3 regions of the Streptomyces sp. NBC_01006 genome follow, and region 1 is predicted to be linked to each of the others. Evidence: predicted binding sites of a transcription regulator. Region 1 holds the regulator's gene; each other region holds the start of a gene.
What was found. Region 1 encodes HrcA, which represses chaperone genes, less so after heat shock. Its sites were predicted from a motif close to TTNGCACTCNGNNNNNCNGAGTGCNAA; they were not measured.
Positions count from the first base shown of each region.

Region 2: a site for HrcA is predicted at 3,669-3,695, ahead of groL (chaperonin GroEL). Genes of this name have one in related genera too.
Region 3: a site for HrcA is predicted at 3,174-3,200, ahead of groES (co-chaperone GroES). Genes of this name have one in related genera too.

Region 1 covers NZ_CP108700.1:2,937,935-2,944,452, forward strand. The annotation lists gene OG509_RS13360 (nitronate monooxygenase) at 1-603, opposite strand, end outside; gene dnaJ (molecular chaperone DnaJ) at 751-1,890, opposite strand; gene hrcA (heat-inducible transcriptional repressor HrcA) at 1,891-2,907, opposite strand; gene OG509_RS13375 (MBL fold metallo-hydrolase) at 3,063-3,788, shown strand; gene OG509_RS13380 (DUF3097 domain-containing protein) at 3,817-4,626, shown strand; gene OG509_RS13385 (Uma2 family endonuclease) at 4,604-5,182, opposite strand; gene hemW (radical SAM family heme chaperone HemW) at 5,283-6,515, opposite strand.
Region 2 covers NZ_CP108700.1:3,816,945-3,823,462, reverse strand. The annotation lists gene OG509_RS17325 (glucosyl-3-phosphoglycerate synthase) at 1-919, opposite strand, end outside; SAM riboswitch class I at 1,116-1,269, shown strand; gene thrC (threonine synthase) at 1,287-2,561, shown strand; gene OG509_RS17315 (MoaD/ThiS family protein) at 2,595-2,873, shown strand; gene OG509_RS17310 (cold-shock protein) at 3,257-3,460, shown strand; gene groL (chaperonin GroEL) at 3,855-5,477, shown strand; gene OG509_RS17300 (Uma2 family endonuclease) at 5,562-6,059, opposite strand; gene OG509_RS17295 (phosphoribosylanthranilate isomerase) at 6,272-6,518, shown strand, end outside.
Region 3 covers NZ_CP108700.1:4,986,106-4,992,623, forward strand. The annotation lists gene OG509_RS22945 (LCP family protein) at 1-838, opposite strand, end outside; gene OG509_RS22950 (sensor histidine kinase) at 895-2,400, opposite strand; gene OG509_RS22955 (response regulator transcription factor) at 2,393-3,088, opposite strand; gene groES (co-chaperone GroES) at 3,347-3,655, shown strand; gene groL (chaperonin GroEL) at 3,767-5,395, shown strand; gene OG509_RS22970 (ester cyclase) at 5,465-6,154, opposite strand; gene OG509_RS22975 (SDR family NAD(P)-dependent oxidoreductase) at 6,249-6,518, opposite strand, start outside.

The sequences.
Region 1 (6,518 bases):
CGCGAGCAGGCCCACGCCCGCCGTGCCGTCGGCCTGCGGGTCGTCGCGGTGGGTCCCCTGGTGGCCGCCCGCCTCCACGCCCTGGACGCAGACCGCGTCGGCGCCCGCCGCCTGGGCGGCGCGGGCCTCGTCGACCGAGGTGACGGTGACGACCGAGTACGTGCCGGCCTTGCGCAGGGCGGCGAGGACCGCGGGCGAGGGGCAGCCGAAGGTGAACGAGACCACGGGGACCGGGTCTTCGAGGAGGATCGCGAGCTTGGCGTCGTAGCCGTCGTCGCTGGTGCCGATGATGTCCTCGTCGGCCAGGGACAGCTCGTACCAGCTGGCCTCGCCGGCCAGCTGCCCGCGGTACGCCTCCACGGCGGCCGGGTCCACGTACCCGGTCTGCGGCATGAAGAGGTTCACACCGAACGGGCGCCGGGTGAGCGCGCGCAGCTGCTTGATCTCCTGGTACACGCCGTCGGCGGTCTTGTAGCCGCCGGCCAGGAAGCCCAGACCGCCCGCCTCGCACACGGCTGCGGCCAGTGGCGGACAGGAGGCGCCGCCCGCCATGGGAGCCTGCACGATCGGGTATGGGGAGAGACCGTACGGTGCGGAGGACATGCACTGCATCGTGCCATGTCCCGCCCACCGGGCCGAATCACGGCATTCGCCTGGCATAGTCCGCTTCCCCGGCGTCGTCCGGAACGATGCGGCGAGCCCGGTCCGGAGCATCCCCGGACCGGGCTCGTACGTCTGGCGGCAGGCCGGTCAGCGGCCGTTGAAGGCGTCCTTCAGGCGGCTGAACAGGCCCTGCTGACCCGGCGCGAACTGGCCCATGGGCCGCTCCTCGCCGCGCAGCTTGGCGAGCTGGCGCAGCAGCTCCTCCTGCTGGGCGTCCAGCTTGCCGGGAGTGGTGACCTCGACGTGGACGATCAGGTCGCCGCGGCCGCCGCCGCGCAGGTGCGTGACGCCGCGCCCGTGCAGCGGGATCGACTGGCCGGAGCCGGTGCCCGGGCGGATGTCGATCTCCTCCAAACCGTCCAGGGTCTCCAGCGGGCACTTGGTGCCCAGGGCCGCGGCCGTCATGGGGATGGTCACCGTGCAGTGCAGGTCGTCCCCGCGCCGCTGGAAGGTCGGGTGCGACAGCTCGTGGATCTCCACGTACAGGTCGCCGGCGGGGCCGCCGCCGGGGCCGACCTCGCCCTCGCCCGCGAGCTGGATCCGGGTGCCGTTCTCGACGCCGGCCGGGATCTTGACCGTGAGGCTGCGGCGGGAGCGGACCCGTCCGTCGCCCGCGCACTCGGGGCACGGGGTCGGGACCACGGTGCCGAAGCCCTGGCACTGGGGGCAGGGGCGCGAGGTCATGACCTGGCCCAGGAAGGACCGGGTGACCTGCGAGACCTCACCGCGGCCACGGCACATGTCACACGTCTGCGCCGAGGTGCCGGGGGCCGCGCCCTCGCCGGAGCAGGTGGTGCAGACGACGGCCGTGTCGACCTGGATGTCCTTGGTGGTGCCGAAGGCTGCCTCGTCCAGCTCCAGGTCGAGGCGGATCATGGCGTCCTGGCCGCGGCGGGTCCGCGAGCGCGGACCGCGCTGCGAGGCCTGGCCGAAGAAGGCGTCCATGATGTCGGAGAAGTTGCCGAAGCCGCCCGCACCGAAGCCGCCCGCGCCGCCACCGCCGCCCGAGGAGGACAGCGGGTCGCCACCGAGGTCGTAGACCTGCTTCTTCTGCGGGTCCGAGAGCACCTCGTACGCCGCGTTGATCTCCTTGAAGCGCTCCTGCGTCTTCGGGTCCGGATTCACATCCGGGTGGAGTTCACGCGCGAGGCGGCGGAAGGCCTTCTTGATCTCGTCCTGCGATGCGTCGCGGCGCACGCCGAGAACGGCGTAGTAGTCCGTGGCCACTTACGACTCCGCCAGGATCTGTCCGACGTAACGTGCCACTGCGCGTACCGCTCCCATCGTTCCGGGGTAGTCCATGCGGGTCGGTCCGACCACGCCGAGTTTGGCGACAGTCTCGCCGCCCGAACCGTAGCCGACCGAGACGACGGACGTGGAGTTCAGTCCCTCGTAGGCATTCTCATGCCCGATCCGTACGGCCATTCCCGACTCGTTGGCCTCGCCCAGCAGCTTGAGGAGCACGACCTGCTCCTCCAGCGCTTCGAGCACCGGCCTGATCGTCAGGGGAAAATCGTGTCCGAAGCGCGTGAGATTGGCGGTTCCGCCGATCATCAGCCGCTCCTCGGCCTCCTCGACCAGCGTCTCCAGCAGGGTGGAGAGCACCGTCGACACCGTGCTGCGGTCCTCCGGATCGAAGGATTCCGGCAGGTCCTGCACGAGCTGCGGCACGTCGGTGAACCGGCGGCCGACTACCCGGCTGTTGAGCCGCGCCCGCAGATCGGCGAGCGAGGTCTCGCCGAACGGCGTCTGGCAGTCGACGAGCCGCTGCTCGACCCGGCCCGTGTCGGTGATCAGCACGAGCATCAGCCGGGCCGGAGCCAGCGACAGCAGCTCGACGTGCCGGACCGTGGACCGGGTCAGGCTCGGGTACTGGACGACGGCGACCTGCCGGGTGAGCTGCGCGAGCAGCCGCACGGTTCGGCCGACGACGTCGTCGAGGTCGACGGCGCCGTCGAGGAAGTTCTGGATGGCCCGGCGCTCGGGCGTCGACAGCGGTTTGACCCCCGCCAGCTTGTCGACGAAGAGCCGGTAGCCCTTGTCCGTGGGGATCCGCCCGGCGCTGGTGTGGGGCTGGGCGATGTAGCCCTCGTCCTCCAGCACGGCCATGTCGTTGCGCACGGTGGCGGGCGAGACGCCGAGCCGGTGCCGCTCGGTGAGCGCCTTGGAGCCGACCGGCTCCTCCGTCCCGACGTAGTCCTGGACGATGGCGCGCAGCACCTCGAGTCTGCGTTCGCTGAGCATCGCGCACACCTCCTGCTGGTCGTCGGCGCTCGTCATGGGCGGTTTCATCGGCTTCGTTGGCACTCCGGGCGTTCGAGTGCCAGAGATCCCCCGGCCAGTGTACGGCCGGGTAGTAAGGGCCTGGCAAGGGCGGCCCGCCAGGGTAGCGTCGCGGCATGGACGTGCGTTGGGAAGAGGCGGGCTGGGAGCGGCTGACCGGGCGGACCGGACGGCGACGACTCCCGGTGTGGGACTGCACGGTGGGACTGGTGGTGGGGGACGAGTCGATCCTCCTGATCGATCCCGGATCCTGCGTACGCGAAGGCGCGCAGCTGCGGGCCGAGGCGGAGCGGCTGACGGGGCGGCGCGTGACGCATATCGCATTCACGCACGGCCATTTCGATCACGTACTGGGCGTGGCGGCGTTCGCCGGGGCCGAGGTGTACGGGGCGGTCGGGCTGGACGCGGAGCTGTCGACGGGCCGGGAGGAGCTGCGCGTCAGCGCGGTCCTGCAGGGGCTGGCGGAGGCCGAGGCCGCCGAGGCGGTGGACCTGCTCGTGGTGCCGGGGCACTCCGTGTCGGGCGAATGGACGCTGGAGCTGGGCGGGGTGCAGGTGCTGCTGGCCAACGTCGGGCCCGGGCACACCCCGCACGACCTGGCGGTGTTCGTCCCCGGCGAGCGCGAGACGGTGTTCTGCGGGGACCTCGTCGAGGAGTCGGGCGAGCCGCAGGCGGGCAGCGACGCGGTGCCGGCGCAGTGGCCGGCGGCGCTGGACCGGCTGCTGTCGCTGGGCGGGGACGACGCGCTGTACGTGCCGGGTCACGGAGCGGTGGTCTCGGCGGGCTTCGTCCGTGAGCAACGCGACACACTGGCACGGCGGTTCGGCGTGTCGGGCCCGTGAGCCCGCTCTCTCTCCTACGCTCGGCCGGATGCGCGAGTACTCCCCCGACCTGACCCCGCAGTGGAAGCGCCCCAAGCCGGTGCCGGAGGTACCGGCGGACACCGACCTGGTGGTCGAGGTGGCGGGTACGGACTTCTGCGGCGCGGTGGTGGCCTGCGAGGCGGGCACGGTGACCCTGGAGGACCGCTTCGGCAAGCGGCGGGTGTTCCCGCTGGAGCCGCGGGGGTTCCTGCTGGAGGGCGCCGTGGTGACCCTGACCCGCCCCTCAAGGGCCCCTGCGGCGCCCTTGCGCACGGCGTCGGGCTCCGTGGCGGTCCCCGGGGCGCGCGCCCGTGTGGCGCGCGCCGGGCGGATCTACGTCGAGGGCCGGCACGACGCCGAGCTGGTGGAGCGGGTCTGGGGCGACGACCTGCGGATCGAGGGCGTGGTGGTGGAGTACCTGGAGGGCATCGACGACCTCCCGGCGGTGGTGGCGGACTTCGCCCCGACGGCCGACGCCCGCCTCGGCGTCCTGGTGGACCACCTGGTCCCGGGTTCGAAGGAATCCCGCATCGCGGCGTCGGTGACCTCGTCGGACGTCCTGATCGTCGGCCACCCGTACGTGGACGTCTGGCAGGCGGTGAAGCCGTCCGCGCTGGGCATCGCCGCCTGGCCGGTGATCCCGCCGGGCCAGGACTGGAAGACGGGCGTCTGCAGGGCGCTGGGCTGGCCGCAGAACACCGGAGCCGCCTGGCAGCACATCCTGTCCCGCGTCCGGTCCTACAAGGACCTGGAGCCGGTCCTGCTGGGCCGCGTGGAGGAACTGATCGACTTCGTCACGGTCGGCGGTGGGGCCTGACTCCCTGATACGTGCCGAATTCGCTGGTGTCCAGCTCGATGCCGAGCAGTTCCAGCGGAAGCGGCTCACCGAACTTCGTGATCTGCTGGGCCCGGTAGTCGGCTTCGTCGCCCCTCCCGACCGGGACGGTGAGCAGGACGCAGTGGGCCACGACCGGGTCGATGATCAGATAGGCGGGCACCTCGCCTGCGGCGTAGATCGAGCGCTTGACGCCGTAGTCCCTGTCGACGCTGGTCTTGGAAACCACCTCCACCACCAGGGTGATCAGCTTGGACAGCAGGAGGCGGCCCGAGTCCGGGCGGACCTGGCGATCCACGACCACAAGGTCCGGGACGGGCTCGCTGGCCTCGTCGGTGACGTCGACGTCCTGGGTCTGTAGCCGTGCCCACCGCTTGCGCGGGATCTGGTCCTGCACGTCTTCGACGATCAGGTTGTGAACCAGATCGGGACTGGCCATCATCACGATTTCCCCCCGGAGGAGCTCGACCTTGACGCCCTCGGGAGGCTCGAACCGATCGAAGAACTTCGCCATCCCACGCTCGTCCACAGCGGTCATCTCCGTGGTCCTCCACATCCGCCGCGTACTGTCGACGGCAGCCTAGGGACAGAGTAGGCAGGCGCAGGCCGGTTCGGCGGGGATTCACTCCCCCGAGAGATCAGTCCACCAGGTCGCGGACCACCGCGTCCGCCAGCAGGCGGCCGCGCAGGGTCAGGACGGCGTGGCCCGCCTCGTACGGGGTGGCCTCCAGGAGGCCGTCGGACAGGGCGCGGCGGGAGGCCGCGAGGCCGGCCGGGGCCAGCAGGGACAGCGGGACGCCGTCCACCAGGCGCAGCTCCAGCAGGATCCGCTCCACCCGGCGGTCCTCCTCGGAGAGGAGCTCGCGGCCCGCGCCCGGGGAGCGGCCCTCCGCGAGGGCGGCGGCGTAGGCGCCCGGGTGCTTCACGTTCCACCAGCGGACCCCGCCCACGTGCGAGTGGGCTCCGGGGCCGGCGCCCCACCAGTCGGCGCCGCGCCAGTACAGCTCGTTGTGCAGGCAGCGGCCGGCCTCCGAGGTGGCCCAGTTCGAGACCTCGTACCAGGAGTACCCGGCCTCGGCCATCACCGAGTCCGCGATCAGGTACCGGTCGGCGTGCACGTCGTCGTCCGTCATCGGGACCTCGCCCCGCCGGATCCGCCGCGCCAGCTGCGTGCCCTCCTCCACGATCAGCGCGTACGCGCTGATGTGGTCCGGGCCCGCGCCGAGGGCGGCGGCCAGGGAGGCGCGCCAGTCCTCGTCGGTCTCCCCCGGCGTGCCGTAGATCAGGTCCAGGTTCACGTGGTCGAAGCCCGCAGTTCGCGCCTCCGCGACGCACGCCTCCGGCCGGCCCGGCGTGTGCGTACGGTCGAGCACCTTCAGGACGTGCTGCTTCGCGCTCTGCATGCCGAAGGAGACCCGGTTGAAGCCCCCGGCCCGCAGCTCCGCCAGGTACTCCGGGTTCACGGACTCCGGATTGGCCTCCGTGGTGACCTCGGCGTCCTCCGCCAGCCCGAACTCGTCCCGGATCGCCGCGAGCATCCGTACGAGGTCGGCCGCCGGCAGCAGCGTCGGTGTACCGCCGCCCACGAACACGGTCCGTACGGCGCGCGGGTCGTCGCCGAGCACCTTGCGGGCGAGACGGACCTCGTCGATCAGGGTGTCGGCGTAGTTCTCCCGGGAGGCGAGCACGCCGCCGGTGCCGCGCAGCTCGGTCGCGGTGTACGTGTTGAAGTCGCAGTACCCGCACCGCGTGGCGCAGTACGGGACGTGCAGGTAGAACCCGAGCGGCCGGTCCCCGGCACCCGCCAGGGCATGCGACGGCAGCGAGCCGTCTTCGGGCATGGGTTCACCGTCGGGCAGTGCGGAAGGCATGCC
Region 2 (6,518 bases), 880 kb from region 1:
CCCCGGCCATCGGCGGCCGCTCCTCGGTGTCCACGGCGTACGTGCGCGGCGTGAACCCCTCCGGGCCGCGCTCGAACTGCGTCAGCTCCGGCCGTACGAGATGCCCGCGCGAGAGCCGCAGCTGCGCCGTCCGGTAGATCGCCGCGGCCATGCGGCCCAGCGCCTGGCCGTCCTGATGGCGGTGGAGCCGTACGCCCACGTCCACCTGGGCCAGCGCGTCCAGTCCGACGGTGTGCAGCGCGTCCACCAGCAGGCCGAGCTCTACTCCGTACCCGACGGGGAAGGGCAAACGTTCCAGCAGGGCCCGGCGCACGGCGTACTCGCCGCCCAGCGGCTGGACGAAGCCGGCCAGCTGCGGCCAGTGGAGATTGAGGAGCGGACGGGCGACCAGCTCGGTGACCCGGCCGCCCTGGCCGGGAGCGTCCCCGAGCGGGCGGTCGTACATCGCCTTGACGAACTGCACGTCGGGCTCGGTCAGCAGCGGGCCCACGATCCCGGACACGAAGGCGGAGGAGAAGTCCCGCAGGTCCGCGTCGACGAAGCAGACGACGTCCCCGGTGGTGGCCAGCAGCGAGCGCCACAGCACCTCGCCCTTGCCGTGCACGGCCGGAATCCGCGGCAGGATGTCGTCGCGGTGCACCACCCGGGCGCCGGCCTTGGCGGCCACCTCGGCGGTCCGGTCGGTGGAGCCCGAGTCGATCACGACCAGTTCGTCGACCAGCGGCAGCGGCAGCCCGTCGATCAGATCGCGCCGGATCACCTCGACGATCGCGCCGACCGTCTCCTCCTCGTCGAGCGCGGGCAGGACGACGCTGACCGTGGTGCCCGCCGCCCGCTTGGCGGAAAGCAGCTGGTCGAGCGGTCGGTCGGCCGCGGACCAGGAGCGGTCCGCGAACCAGCGCTCCACCTCTTCCAGCACGTTCAGCACTCCCTGGTCGTCGCTCGCTCCCCGGCGGTTTCGGCCGAAAAGTGATCCATCTCGCGGTTCGGACGGCTGTCTCAACCACCCGGACCTTCAGTTACAGTCTTGAACAACGCGAAGGACCACCGCATGCCGGGGGTCCCCGCGCACAAACGCCCGGACGCGCCGCAGAGCGCGCGGCCCGGTGCCATACCGCTCATCCAGAGGGGCAGAGGGACACGGCCCGTTGAAGCCCCGGCAACCCTCCAGTCGGTTCTCGCGCTTGCTTGCTTGCGGCAGCGAGGTCCCCGGCTAGGGAAGGTGCCAATTCCGTCTCATGGCGAAGTGCGCCATGGGGAAGATGAGGAGAAAGGGCCTCGCCATCATGGCTGCACAGACTGTTGCCACCTCTGTCGATCTCGGACCTGCCACCGGCCTCTCGTGTCGTGAGTGCGGTACCCGTTTCGAACTCGGACCCATCTTCGCCTGCGTCGAGTGCTTCGGTCCGCTGGAAGTCGCCTACGACCTTCCCGCCGGTGACCCCGAGGCCCTGCGCGCCGCGATCGAGGCCGGCCCCAACAACATCTGGCGCTACGCCCCGCTGCTGCCCGTCCCCGCGGACGTGGCCTCCAAGCCCAGCCTGAACCCCGGCTTCACCAAGCTCGTGGACGCGGCCAACCTGGCCAAGGAGCTCGGCGTCACGGGCAAGCTGTACGTCAAGGACGACTCCGGCAACCCGACCCACTCCTTCAAGGACCGCGTTGTGGCCATCGCCGTCGAGGCCGCCCGTGCCTTCGGCTTCACCACCCTGTCCTGCTCCTCCACCGGCAACCTGGCCGGCGCCGTCGGCGCCGCGGCCGCCCGGGCCGGCTTCCGCTCCTGCGTGTTCATCCCGCACGACCTGGAGCAGGGCAAGGTCGTCATGGCCGGTGTGTACGGCGGCGACCTCGTCGGCATCGAGGGCAACTACGACGACGTCAACCGCTTCTGCTCCGAGCTCATCGGCGACCCGCTCGGCGAGGGCTGGGGCTTCGTCAACGTCAACCTCCGTCCGTACTACGGCGAGGGCTCCAAGACCCTCGCGTACGAGATCTGCGAGCAGCTCGGCTGGCAGCTGCCCGACCAGATCGTGATCCCGATCGCGTCCGGCTCGCAGCTGACGAAGATCGACAAGGGTCTGCAGGAGCTGATCAAGCTCGGGCTCGTCGAGGACAAGCCGTACAAGATCTTCGGCGCGCAGGCCGAGGGCTGCTCCCCGGTCTCCACCGCCTTCAAGGCCGGCCACGACGTGGTCCGCCCGCAGAAGCCGAACACCATCGCCAAGTCGCTCGCCATCGGCAACCCGGCCGACGGCCCGTACGTCCTGGACATCGCCCGCCGTACGGGCGGCTACGTCGAGGACGTCACCGACGAGCAGGTCGTCGAGGCCATCAAGATCCTCGCGCAGACCGAGGGCATCTTCGCCGAGACCGCGGGCGGCGTGACCGTCGGCGTGACCAAGAAGCTCATCGAGAACGGGCAGCTCGACCCGGCGCTGACCACGGTGGTCCTCAACACCGGTGACGGCCTCAAGACCCTGGAGGCGGTGGCCGCGGACAGCGGGCAGACCGCCACCATCCGCCCGAGCCTGGACGCGTTCCGCTCCGCCAACCTGGCCTGATCTCCCCCTGACACCCGGAAAGGCAGTAGCGCCATGAGCGTCAACGTCCGCATCCCCACCATCCTGCGCACCTACACCGGCGGCCAGGCCGAGGTCTCCGCCGAGGGCGCGACCCTCTCCGAGGTCATCGCCTCCCTGGAGGCGAGCCACCCGGGCATCGCCGCCCGCGTCCTGGACGACCAGGGCAAGCTGCGCCGCTTCGTGAACGTCTACGTCAACGACGACGACGTGCGCTTCGAGGGCGGTCTGGACGCGGTGACGCCGGACGGCGCGGGCGTCTCGATCATTCCCGCCGTCGCAGGCGGCTGCTGACACGCGAAAGCCCAGAATTACCCCCTCCGGTAAAAGCGGAGGGGGTAATTCTGCTTGGTTGGGCGCGGTAGAGTTGGGGAAGTCCCCTCCGCTGTTCTTGCCCGCCGCATATGAGCGGGTCGCGTGATGGTTGACATTGAGTCAATGTGCAAGTGCGGTATGGGGCTTTGGCGAGATATGCCGGGTCCGAGTTGCCCGGGAATATGCCAACTTTTCACTCTATTTCAATGTATCCCCGTGTCCAGATTTCTCGTCGGATTGACCTGTTGCAGACAGCAGCGGTGCGGATACATTCAGCCCCGGTCGAGGCGTTCCGGCGCAAGTTCTGACCCGGGACCGCGAAGTGCGGTCCTGCGCAAGGGCCAGTAATAGGGGAGTTAGGCATGGCTCAGGGCACCGTCAAGTGGTTCAACGCGGAGAAGGGCTACGGCTTCATCGCGGTCGACGGTGGTGCGGATGTGTTCGTCCACTACAGCGCCATCCAGATGGACGGGTACCGCACCCTTGAAGAGGGTCAGCGGGTCGAGTTCGAGATCTCGCAGGGCCAGAAGGGTCCGCAGGCGGACATGGTCAAGCTCGCCGTCTAGCCCCGGCGCGATCGACCAGCGACGCATTACGTACGAGGGTCCACATCCTGGAGGAGGGATGTGGACCCTCGACGCATGTCCGGCCCCGCCCCCCCCCGGGCCGTGTGCCCGAAGCCGCTTGCGCCCGCCCGTCGCCCGACCGCCACCCCTCAACGAGGCTTCTTCGAAGCCGCTTGCACTCTCGGGGGTCGAGTGCTAATCATTGGCGTTAGCACTCTCCTGGTGAGAGTGCTACTACACAGGACCGGGTCGGTGAGGCCCGCAGGGTCCGGCGGGAAGGAACCGCCGGGCACGCAGGCCGTCCGTCGCGGGCGCGGGCGCGGTCCGGAGCAATCCAACCCTCCCCTCGTACCGACGGTGCAGGGGGAACCCCAGTCCTGGAGGACCACTTCAGATGGCCAAGATCATTGCGTTCGACGAGGAGGCCCGGCGCGGTCTCGAGCGCGGGATGAACCAGCTCGCCGACGCCGTCAAGGTCACCCTTGGCCCCAAGGGTCGCAACGTCGTCCTTGAGAAGAAGTGGGGCGCCCCCACGATCACCAACGATGGTGTCTCCATCGCCAAGGAGATCGAGCTCGAGGACCCGTACGAGAAGATCGGCGCCGAGCTGGTCAAGGAAGTCGCCAAGAAGACGGACGACGTCGCGGGCGACGGTACGACCACCGCCACCGTGCTCGCCCAGGCGCTCGTCCGCGAGGGCCTGCGCAACGTGGCCGCCGGCGCCAACCCGATGGCCCTCAAGCGCGGCATCGAGAAGGCCGTCGAGGCCGTCTCCGCCGCCCTGCTGGCGCAGGCCAAGGATGTCGAGACCAAGGAGCAGATCGCTTCCACGGCCTCCATCTCCGCCGCCGACACCCAGATCGGCGAGCTCATCGCCGAGGCCATGGACAAGGTCGGCAAGGAAGGCGTCATCACCGTCGAGGAGTCCCAGACCTTCGGTCTGGAGCTTGAGCTCACCGAGGGCATGCGCTTCGACAAGGGCTACATCTCGGCGTACTTCGCCACCGACATGGAGCGTATGGAGGCGTCGCTCGACGACCCGTACATCCTGATCGTCAACTCGAAGATCGGCTCGGTCAAGGACCTGCTGCCGCTCCTTGAGAAGGTCATGCAGTCCGGCAAGCCGCTGCTGATCATCGCCGAGGACGTCGAGGGCGAGGCCCTGTCGACCCTGGTCGTCAACAAGATCCGCGGCACCTTCCGCTCCGTGGCCGTCAAGGCCCCGGGCTTCGGTGACCGCCGCAAGGCCATGCTCGGTGACATCGCCATCCTCACGGGCGGCACGGTCATCTCCGAGGAGGTCGGCCTCAAGCTCGAGAACGCGGGCCTGGACCTGCTGGGCCGCGCCCGCAAGGTCGTCATCACCAAGGACGAGACCACGATCGTCGACGGTTCGGGCGACAGCGACCAGGTTCAGGGTCGCGTCAACCAGATCCGCGCCGAGATCGAGAACTCCGACTCGGACTACGACCGCGAGAAGCTCCAGGAGCGCCTCGCGAAGCTGGCCGGCGGCGTGGCCGTCATCAAGGCCGGCGCCGCGACCGAGGTGGAGCTCAAGGAGCGCAAGCACCGCATCGAGGACGCCGTTCGCAACGCGAAGGCGGCCGTCGAGGAGGGCATCGTCGCCGGTGGTGGCGTGGCCCTGCTCCAGGCTTCCTCGGTCTTCGAGAAGCTCGACCTGTCGGGTGACGAGGCGACCGGCGCCAACGCCGTGAAGCTCGCCCTGGAGGCCCCGCTCAAGCAGATCGCCGTCAACGGTGGTCTTGAGGGTGGCGTCGTCGTGGAGAAGGTCCGCAACCTGACCGTCGGCTGGGGCCTGAACGCCGCGACCGGCGAGTACGTGGACATGATCGCCGAGGGCATCATCGACCCGGCGAAGGTCACCCGCTCCGCGCTGCAGAACGCGGCGTCGATCGCGGCCCTCTTCCTCACCACCGAGGCCGTCATCGCCGACAAGCCCGAGAAGGCCGGTGCCCCCGCGGGCGGCGGCATGCCGGGCGGTGACATGGACTTCTGATCGGCCCCTGGCTGATCGGCTGTTCTTCGACCGAGGGCGGCACTCCCCGTACGGGGGGTGCCGCCCTCGGTCGCTTCCGGAGCGCTAGAAGCCGGTGGTGTCGAGCGCGAACCCGAACGGCTCGGGGATCTGCAAGGGCTCCCCGAAGGACACCGTCGTACGGGAGCGGTATCCGTGCGCGGAGGGGTCCCAGAAGCAGGTGATCTCCGAGTCCTGCATGTCGACGACCAGGTAGACGGGCACGAGCCGGCCGTACACGTCGAGCTTCTCGTTCCAGTCCGCGTCCCTGGTGGAGACGGACGTGAACTCCCCGACCAGCGACAGCGCCGCTCCGTCCGCGTGCAGCCCCTCCTCTTCGAAGGCCGCCTCGTCCGCGACGTACAGGTCTGGTCCGTAGCCGCGCTGCGCTGCCGGGAACCGGAAGAGGAAGGGCGAGGTGTCCGCGAACTGTCCCTCGGGAACGTGGGCCTGGAGCTGCTCGCGCAAAAGACGCATGCGGCGGGAGTAGCGCAGCTTGGAGAACGGCGACACGATGATCTTCCCCCGGATGAGCTCGGCCTTATAGCCGTCTGGCGTGTCCATCTCCGCAACCGTGCGCAGGAGCGTCTCGAATGTCGGCGGTGCCGCCTGCTCTATCGGTGTGGCCCGTTCAATCATGATCGTCACCGTTGTCCTCCGCGTGGCGTGCCGTGCACTGGGCGTGAGCCCCGTTCCAGGCTAGCGGCGCGTGGGTGGCCGCGCCCGGGTGCCGAGACGGATCACCACCCAACAGGGCGGTTTGGTTGACTGGGGGGATGAGCGAGCTGTTCGTGAAGATCTGCGGGTTGAAGACCGGGGCGGACGTCGACGTGGCCGTGGCGGCCGGGGCCGATGCCGTCGGGTTCGTCTTCGCCGCCGGGAGCCCCCGTACGATCGGCGCCGCCGAGGCACGCGAGCTCGCGGCGCGGGTACCGGACTCGGTGCTGACCGTCGGGGTGTTCCGGGGGCAGCCGGTCGACGAGGTGCGGCGGCTGGCCGAGGAGAGCGGCGTACGGGGAGTGC
Region 3 (6,518 bases), 2.0 Mb from region 1:
CACCCGCCAGGAAGGCCTGCTGCCGCTTCGTCCGGTCCAGGTCGCCCATGTCCAGGCCGTGCCGCTGGCGTACGAAGGCCAGGGACTGCTGACCGTTCAGGGTCTGGCGGCCCGCCGGGAAGTCGGCGCCCGAGTACTTGTCCTGCACCGGCTTCTTCAGGCACACCGGTACGCCGCCCAGCGCGTCCGCCAGGTGGTAGAAACCGGCCAGGTTGAGTTCGGCGAAGTGATCGACCGGGACGCCCAGGAAGTTCCGTACCGTCTCGATCTGTGCCTTGCGGCCGGCCTCCCGCCCCTCGCGCTCCAGCCGCCGCAGGTCCTTGGCCCCCTGGGCCGAGAGCCGCTCCTCCTCCTTGGCCTTCGCCAGCCCGTACGCCTTCTTGATCTTGTCCTTGCCCTGCCCCTGCCCCGGTCCCGGTCCCGCTATGTCGACGAAGTCGTCGCGCGGGACCGAGAAGGCCTTCGCCTGGCTGCCGTCGCCGGGGACATGGAGCAGGATCAGCGTGTTCGCGTTGTAGCCGCCGATGTCTGAGCTGCCGGCGTGCAGTTTGTCGAGGACCTCTTCCGGCAGTTTCTCGCCGTTCTGGTCGCGGCGACTGTCCAGGCCCATCAGCAGGATGTTGGTGTCGCCGTACTTCGACTTCTCGGCGCCCTCCAGGGCCTTGGAGCTGCCGATGCTGCCGGCGAGGTCCCGGTACACGTACCAGGCGCCGGCGGCGGCCATGACGGCCAGCGCGCAGACGGCGACGAGCAGGGTGCGGGCGATGCGGAACCGGCGGGGCCGGGGGTGGCGGGGCCGGCGGGCGGGGTGGCTGGTCTTCCTCCGGTGCGCGCTCATGCCAGTCGATGCTGGGGGAGGGGTGCTGAAGGAGTCCTGAGGATCCTGAAGGGCGTTCAGCACTCCCAGGGCCGGCTCGGAGCCGGAACCGGAGCCGTAACCGGATCCGGAGCCGGAACTTTGCCCGCCCCGCCAGCCGGCACGCGCAGCACGAGCCGGATGCCGCCGCCCGCCCTCGACGGCAGCGCGCGGGCCTCGCCGCCGTGCGCGCGGGCGATCTCGCGGACGATGGCCAGGCCGAGGCCCGTACCGCCGCCCGCGCGGCCGCGGTCCGGGTCCAGCCGGACGAACCGCTCGAAGACCCGGTCGCGGTCCTCCGCCGGGATGCCGGGGCCGTCGTCCTCGACCTCCAGCACCGCCCAGCCCCTCCCGCCCGGCTCCGCCGACTCGGTGGCCGCCCGTACGACGACCCCCGTACGGGCGTGCCGCAGCGCGTTGTCCACCAGGTTGGCCAGCGCCCGCTCCAGCCGCGCCGGATCCCCGGCCGCCGGTACGGGCGCCTGCGCGTCCAGCCGGAGCGGAACCCGGGGGGCCGGCCGCCGGGCCAGGTCCTCCGCGGCCAGCAGCGCCAGGTCCACCGGCTCGGTCCGCGGTACGGGGCCGCCGTCGAGGCGGGCGAGCAGCAGCAGGTCCGCCGCGATGCGCTGGAGCCGCTCGGTATCGGCCAGTGCGGCCGCGACCGACTCCCGGTCGGGGCGGCCCTGGGCCAGCGCCACCTCCAGCCGGGAGCGGACCGCGGCCAGCGGATTGCGCAGCTCGTGCGAGGCGTCCGCGGTGAACTGCCGCTGCCGGGCGTCGGACCGCTCCAGCCGGTCGAGCGTGTCGTTGACGGTCCGGGCCAGCTGGGCGATCTCGTCCGCCCCGCCGGGATCCGGAACGCGGCGGTCCAGCTCGCTGGCGGTGACCGCCGCGAGCTCGGTGCGGATCGCGGTGACGGGGCGCAGGGCATGCCCCGTCACCCACCAGGCGAGGGCCGCCGCGAAGCCGATCAGCGGGGGTGCGCCGGCCAGCAGGCCGAGGGCGATGGCGCGGGTCGCGTCGTCCACGTCGCCGAGCACGGTGACGGCGTACACCTCGTGCCCGCCCGGCGCATCGACCGCGACCACCGCGCGCCGTTCCGCGCCGGGGCGCGCGGGCGGGAGCACGGCGGAGCGGGAGTCCTCGCCGGACGCACGGGATGCACCGGACGCGCCCGATGCACCGGACGCGCCCGATGCACCGGGCGCGGGCGGGCGCAGGCCGCCGAGGTCGGGGGCGTCCCCGAGGTCCCCGGTGGAGGCGACGGTCCGCCCCTGCGCGTCCCGTACGAGGACCAGGTCCACCCCGCTCTCCGGCGCGGGCAGCCGCCCGCCGGGGAAGTCGTGGCCGTCGAGCTGGGCGGCGACCTTGCGGGCGGCGAGCTCGGTGCGGTTGGTGGTGTTGTCGAGGAGGTTGGCCCGCAGCAGGCTGTAGAGCCACAGCCCGCCGGCGCCCAGTACGGCGGCCATGGCGAGCGCGGCGGCCAGCGCCGCCCGCCGCCGGAGCGGCCCCGGACGCCCCCTCGGGGGCGTCCCCCTAGCCACCGTCGGGAGCCATGCGGTAGCCGGTGCCGTGCACGGTGAGGATCGAGCGGCGGCCGAAGGGGGCGTCGATCTTCTTGCGCAGCGAGGACACGTACACCTCGACGATGTTCGGGTCGATGGCGTGCGGGGTGTCCCAGACCTGGTCCAGGATGTCCTGCTTGGCGACGGCCCGGCCGGGCTGCTCCATCAGGCAGGCGAGTACGCCGAGCTCGCGGGCGGTGAGCTCGATGTCGTGCGTACCGCGGCGGCAGCGGCGGCCGGCGGGTTCGAGTACGAGGTCGCCGGCCTGGAGGGTGTGGTGGGGGTCGGCGGCGCCGGCGGTGGCGCCGGCCGCCCGCCGGGCGAGGGCGCGGAGCCGGGCGGCCAGGACCACGAACGAGAACGGCTTGGTGAGGTAGTCGTCGGCGCCGGAGTCGAGGCCTTCGGCCTCGTCGTACTCGCCGTCCTTGGCGGTCAGCATGAGGACGGGCGTGGGGTCGCCGTCCGCCCGCAGACGGGCGCAGATCTCGTAGCCGCTGAGGCCGGGCAGCATCAGGTCGAGCAGGACGGCGTCGTACGAGCCGGTGCGGGCGAGGTCCAGCCCGCGGTGGCCGTCGTGGGCGAGGTCGACCCAGTGCCCGTCGGCGGAGAGGCCGCGCCGCAGGGACTCGGCGAGGCCTTCTTCGTCTTCGACCACGAGAATGCGCACGCCCCAAGCGTCACATACCGCCCACCTCGGCAGCCCGGCCCGGGCCCCGGGGGCACCCCCGATCCGGATCTCCCGGCGGAGCGTGTTGGCACTCCGCTTGACCGAGTGCTAATCGCCGGAATAGTCTCGCACCTGGCACTCGCCACCGGTGAGTGCCAACACAGCGACGGGCAGGTCCGGCACCCGCGACGACGGATCCACCTGGTCGCCACCCCAGACAGTTAGCCCCGTGAGATCTCCGAAGGGGGAGGTCGGATCGTGACGACCACCAGCTCCAAGGTTGCCATCAAGCCGCTCGAGGACCGCATCGTGGTCCAGCCGCTCGACGCCGAGCAGACCACGGCTTCCGGCCTGGTCATCCCGGACACCGCGAAGGAGAAGCCCCAGGAGGGCGTCGTCCTCGCGGTCGGTCCGGGCCGCTTCGAGGACGGCCAGCGTCTCCCGCTGGACGTCAGCGTCGGCGACATCGTGCTGTACAGCAAGTACGGCGGCACCGAAGTGAAGTACAGCGGCGAGGAGTACCTCGTCCTCTCGGCTCGCGACGTCCTCGCGATCATCGAGAAGTAATCCACTTCATCTGTATTGCTTGAGCTGCGCCCCTGGTCACCCCGCTGATTGCCGGGCGGCAAGGGGCGCAGTTCGTTAAACCCGAGTTTTCGAGAGGGCTGAACCGCTCCCATGGCGAAGATCCTGAAGTTCGACGAGGACGCCCGTCGCGCCCTCGAGCGCGGCGTCAACAAGCTGGCCGACACGGTGAAGGTGACGATCGGCCCCAAGGGCCGCAACGTCGTCATCGACAAGAAGTTCGGCGCCCCCACCATCACCAACGACGGTGTCACCATCGCCCGCGAGGTCGAGCTGGACGACCCGTACGAGAACCTGGGCGCGCAGCTCGTGAAGGAGGTGGCTACCAAGACCAACGACATCGCGGGTGACGGCACCACCACCGCCACCGTGCTGGCCCAGGCGCTGGTCCGCGAGGGCCTGCGCAACGTCGCCGCCGGCGCCTCCCCGGCCGCCCTGAAGAAGGGCATCGACGCCGCGGTCAAGGCCGTGTCCGAGGAGCTCCTCGCGACCGCCCGCCCGATCGAGGACAAGTCCGACATCGCCGCCGTGGCCGCGCTCTCCGCGCAGGACCAGCAGGTCGGCGAGCTCATCGCCGAGGCGATGGACAAGGTCGGCAAGGACGGTGTCATCACCGTCGAGGAGTCCAACGCCTTCGGCCTGGAGCTGGAGTTCACCGAGGGCATGGCCTTCGACAAGGGCTACCTCTCGCCGTACATGGTCACCGACCAGGAGCGTATGGAGGCCGTCCTCGACGACCCGTACATCCTGATCAACCAGGGCAAGATCTCCTCCATCCAGGACCTCCTGCCGCTGCTCGAGAAGGTCATCCAGGCCGGCGCCTCGAAGCCGCTGCTGATCATCGCCGAGGACGTCGAGGGCGAGGCGCTCTCCACCCTCGTCGTCAACAAGATCCGCGGCACCTTCAACGCGGTCGCCGTCAAGGCCCCCGGCTTCGGTGACCGTCGCAAGGCGATGCTCCAGGACATGGCCACCCTCACCGGTGCCACCGTCATCGCCGAGGAGGTCGGCCTCAAGCTCGACCAGGCCGGTCTGGACGTCCTCGGTTCCGCGCGCCGCGTGACCATCTCCAAGGACGACACGACCATCGTCGACGGTGGCGGCAGCCACGACGAGGTCGTCGGCCGCGTCAACCAGATCAAGGCCGAGATCGAGTCCACCGACTCGGACTGGGACCGCGAGAAGCTGCAGGAGCGCCTGGCGAAGCTCGCCGGCGGCGTCTGCGTCATCAAGGTCGGCGCCGCCACCGAGGTGGAGCTCAAGGAGAAGAAGCACCGCCTCGAGGACGCCATCTCGGCGACCCGCGCCGCGGTCGAGGAGGGCATCGTCTCCGGCGGTGGCTCCGCGCTCGTCCACGCCGTGAAGGTGCTGGAGGGCAACCTGGGTCTGTCCGGCGACGAGGCCACGGGTGTCGCGGTCGTCCGCCGCGCCGCCGTCGAGCCGCTGCGCTGGATCGCCGAGAACGCCGGCCTCGAGGGTTACGTCATCACCTCGAAGGTCGCCGAGCTCGAAAAGGGCCAGGGCTTCAACGCCGCCACCGGCGAGTACGGCGACCTGGTCAAGGCCGGCGTCATCGACCCGGTCAAGGTCACCCGCTCCGCGCTGGAGAACGCCGCTTCCATCGCCTCCCTGCTGCTCACGACCGAGACCCTGGTCGTCGAGAAGCCGGCCGAGGAAGAGGCCGACGCCGGTCACGGCCACGGTCACGGCCACAGCCACTGATCGCGCCCCACACCGGGAAGGCCCCGTTCCGCATCAGCGGAACGGGGCCTTCCCGTAGGCGGGGTGCCGTCACATCGCGCCCAGTTCCCTCATCAGGCGCATGGCGTCGTAGTGCCACCAGCCTTCCTTGATCATTCCGTCCTCGCACCGGAAGACCGTCGTGCCGGTCATCGTGCAGGTCTTGCCGGTCGGGGCGATCCCCATGAACGCACCCTTGTGCTTGCCGCTGAAGGTCCACATCGTGGTGACGTAGTCCTCCTGTGCCATCTGGGCGTCCAGGGTGAAGGTGAAGTCGAAGGCGGCGCGCCACATCTGCACGTCCTCGCGGATGCCGTCGCGGCCGGTCTTGACGTTCGGGCGGCTGATGTCGTGGTCCCGGTAGTCCGCCGCGAAGATCTCGTCCACGACGGACATGTCGCCCTTCATCGCGACCTCTTCGTACATGCGGGTGGCGAGCAGCGTGTTGAGGTGCTCGTCGCGGATGACGTCCAGGTTGGTGAACCGGGGCATCCCGTCGCAGAGGGCCATCATCTCCTGGAACATCTTGTCCGTCTCCGGGAGGTGAGAGTTCTTCATGGCCGCTTCGTACGACGGGAATTCGACGACGTCGAGGAAGTGTGTCTCCGATTCGCGGTCCTTGCCCACCATGGTGTGGGACACGGTGCGCTTGCCCTTCGTCTTCGCCAGGTACCGGTCGATGACCTCGTTGACGGCCTCGGGCCTGCTGGTCTCGTAATCGACTATTTGTACGAATGTCATGGCGTACTCCCGCGCTGGATGGGACACGTCCAGTCTAGGGAGATTTCACCCGGTCGGCCGGTTTGGAGACCGGCCTACCCGTAGGTCACTTGGGCTACTGCGGACCGTACTTGCGGCCCGTACGCGAGGACACCCCGCCCAGTAGCCCGCGCGGCGTCAGCTTCACCAGGCCCATCAGCGCCTTGTACCGCGGATCCGGGATCGAGACCGTCTTGCCGCGCGCCAGGTCGTCCAGGGCCGCCGCCACCAGCTTGTCCGCGTCCAGCCACATCCAGTTGGGGATGTTGTCCGTGCCCATGCCGGCGCGCTGGTGGAACTCGGTGCGGACGAAGCCGGGGCACAGGGCCATCAGCCGTACACCCGA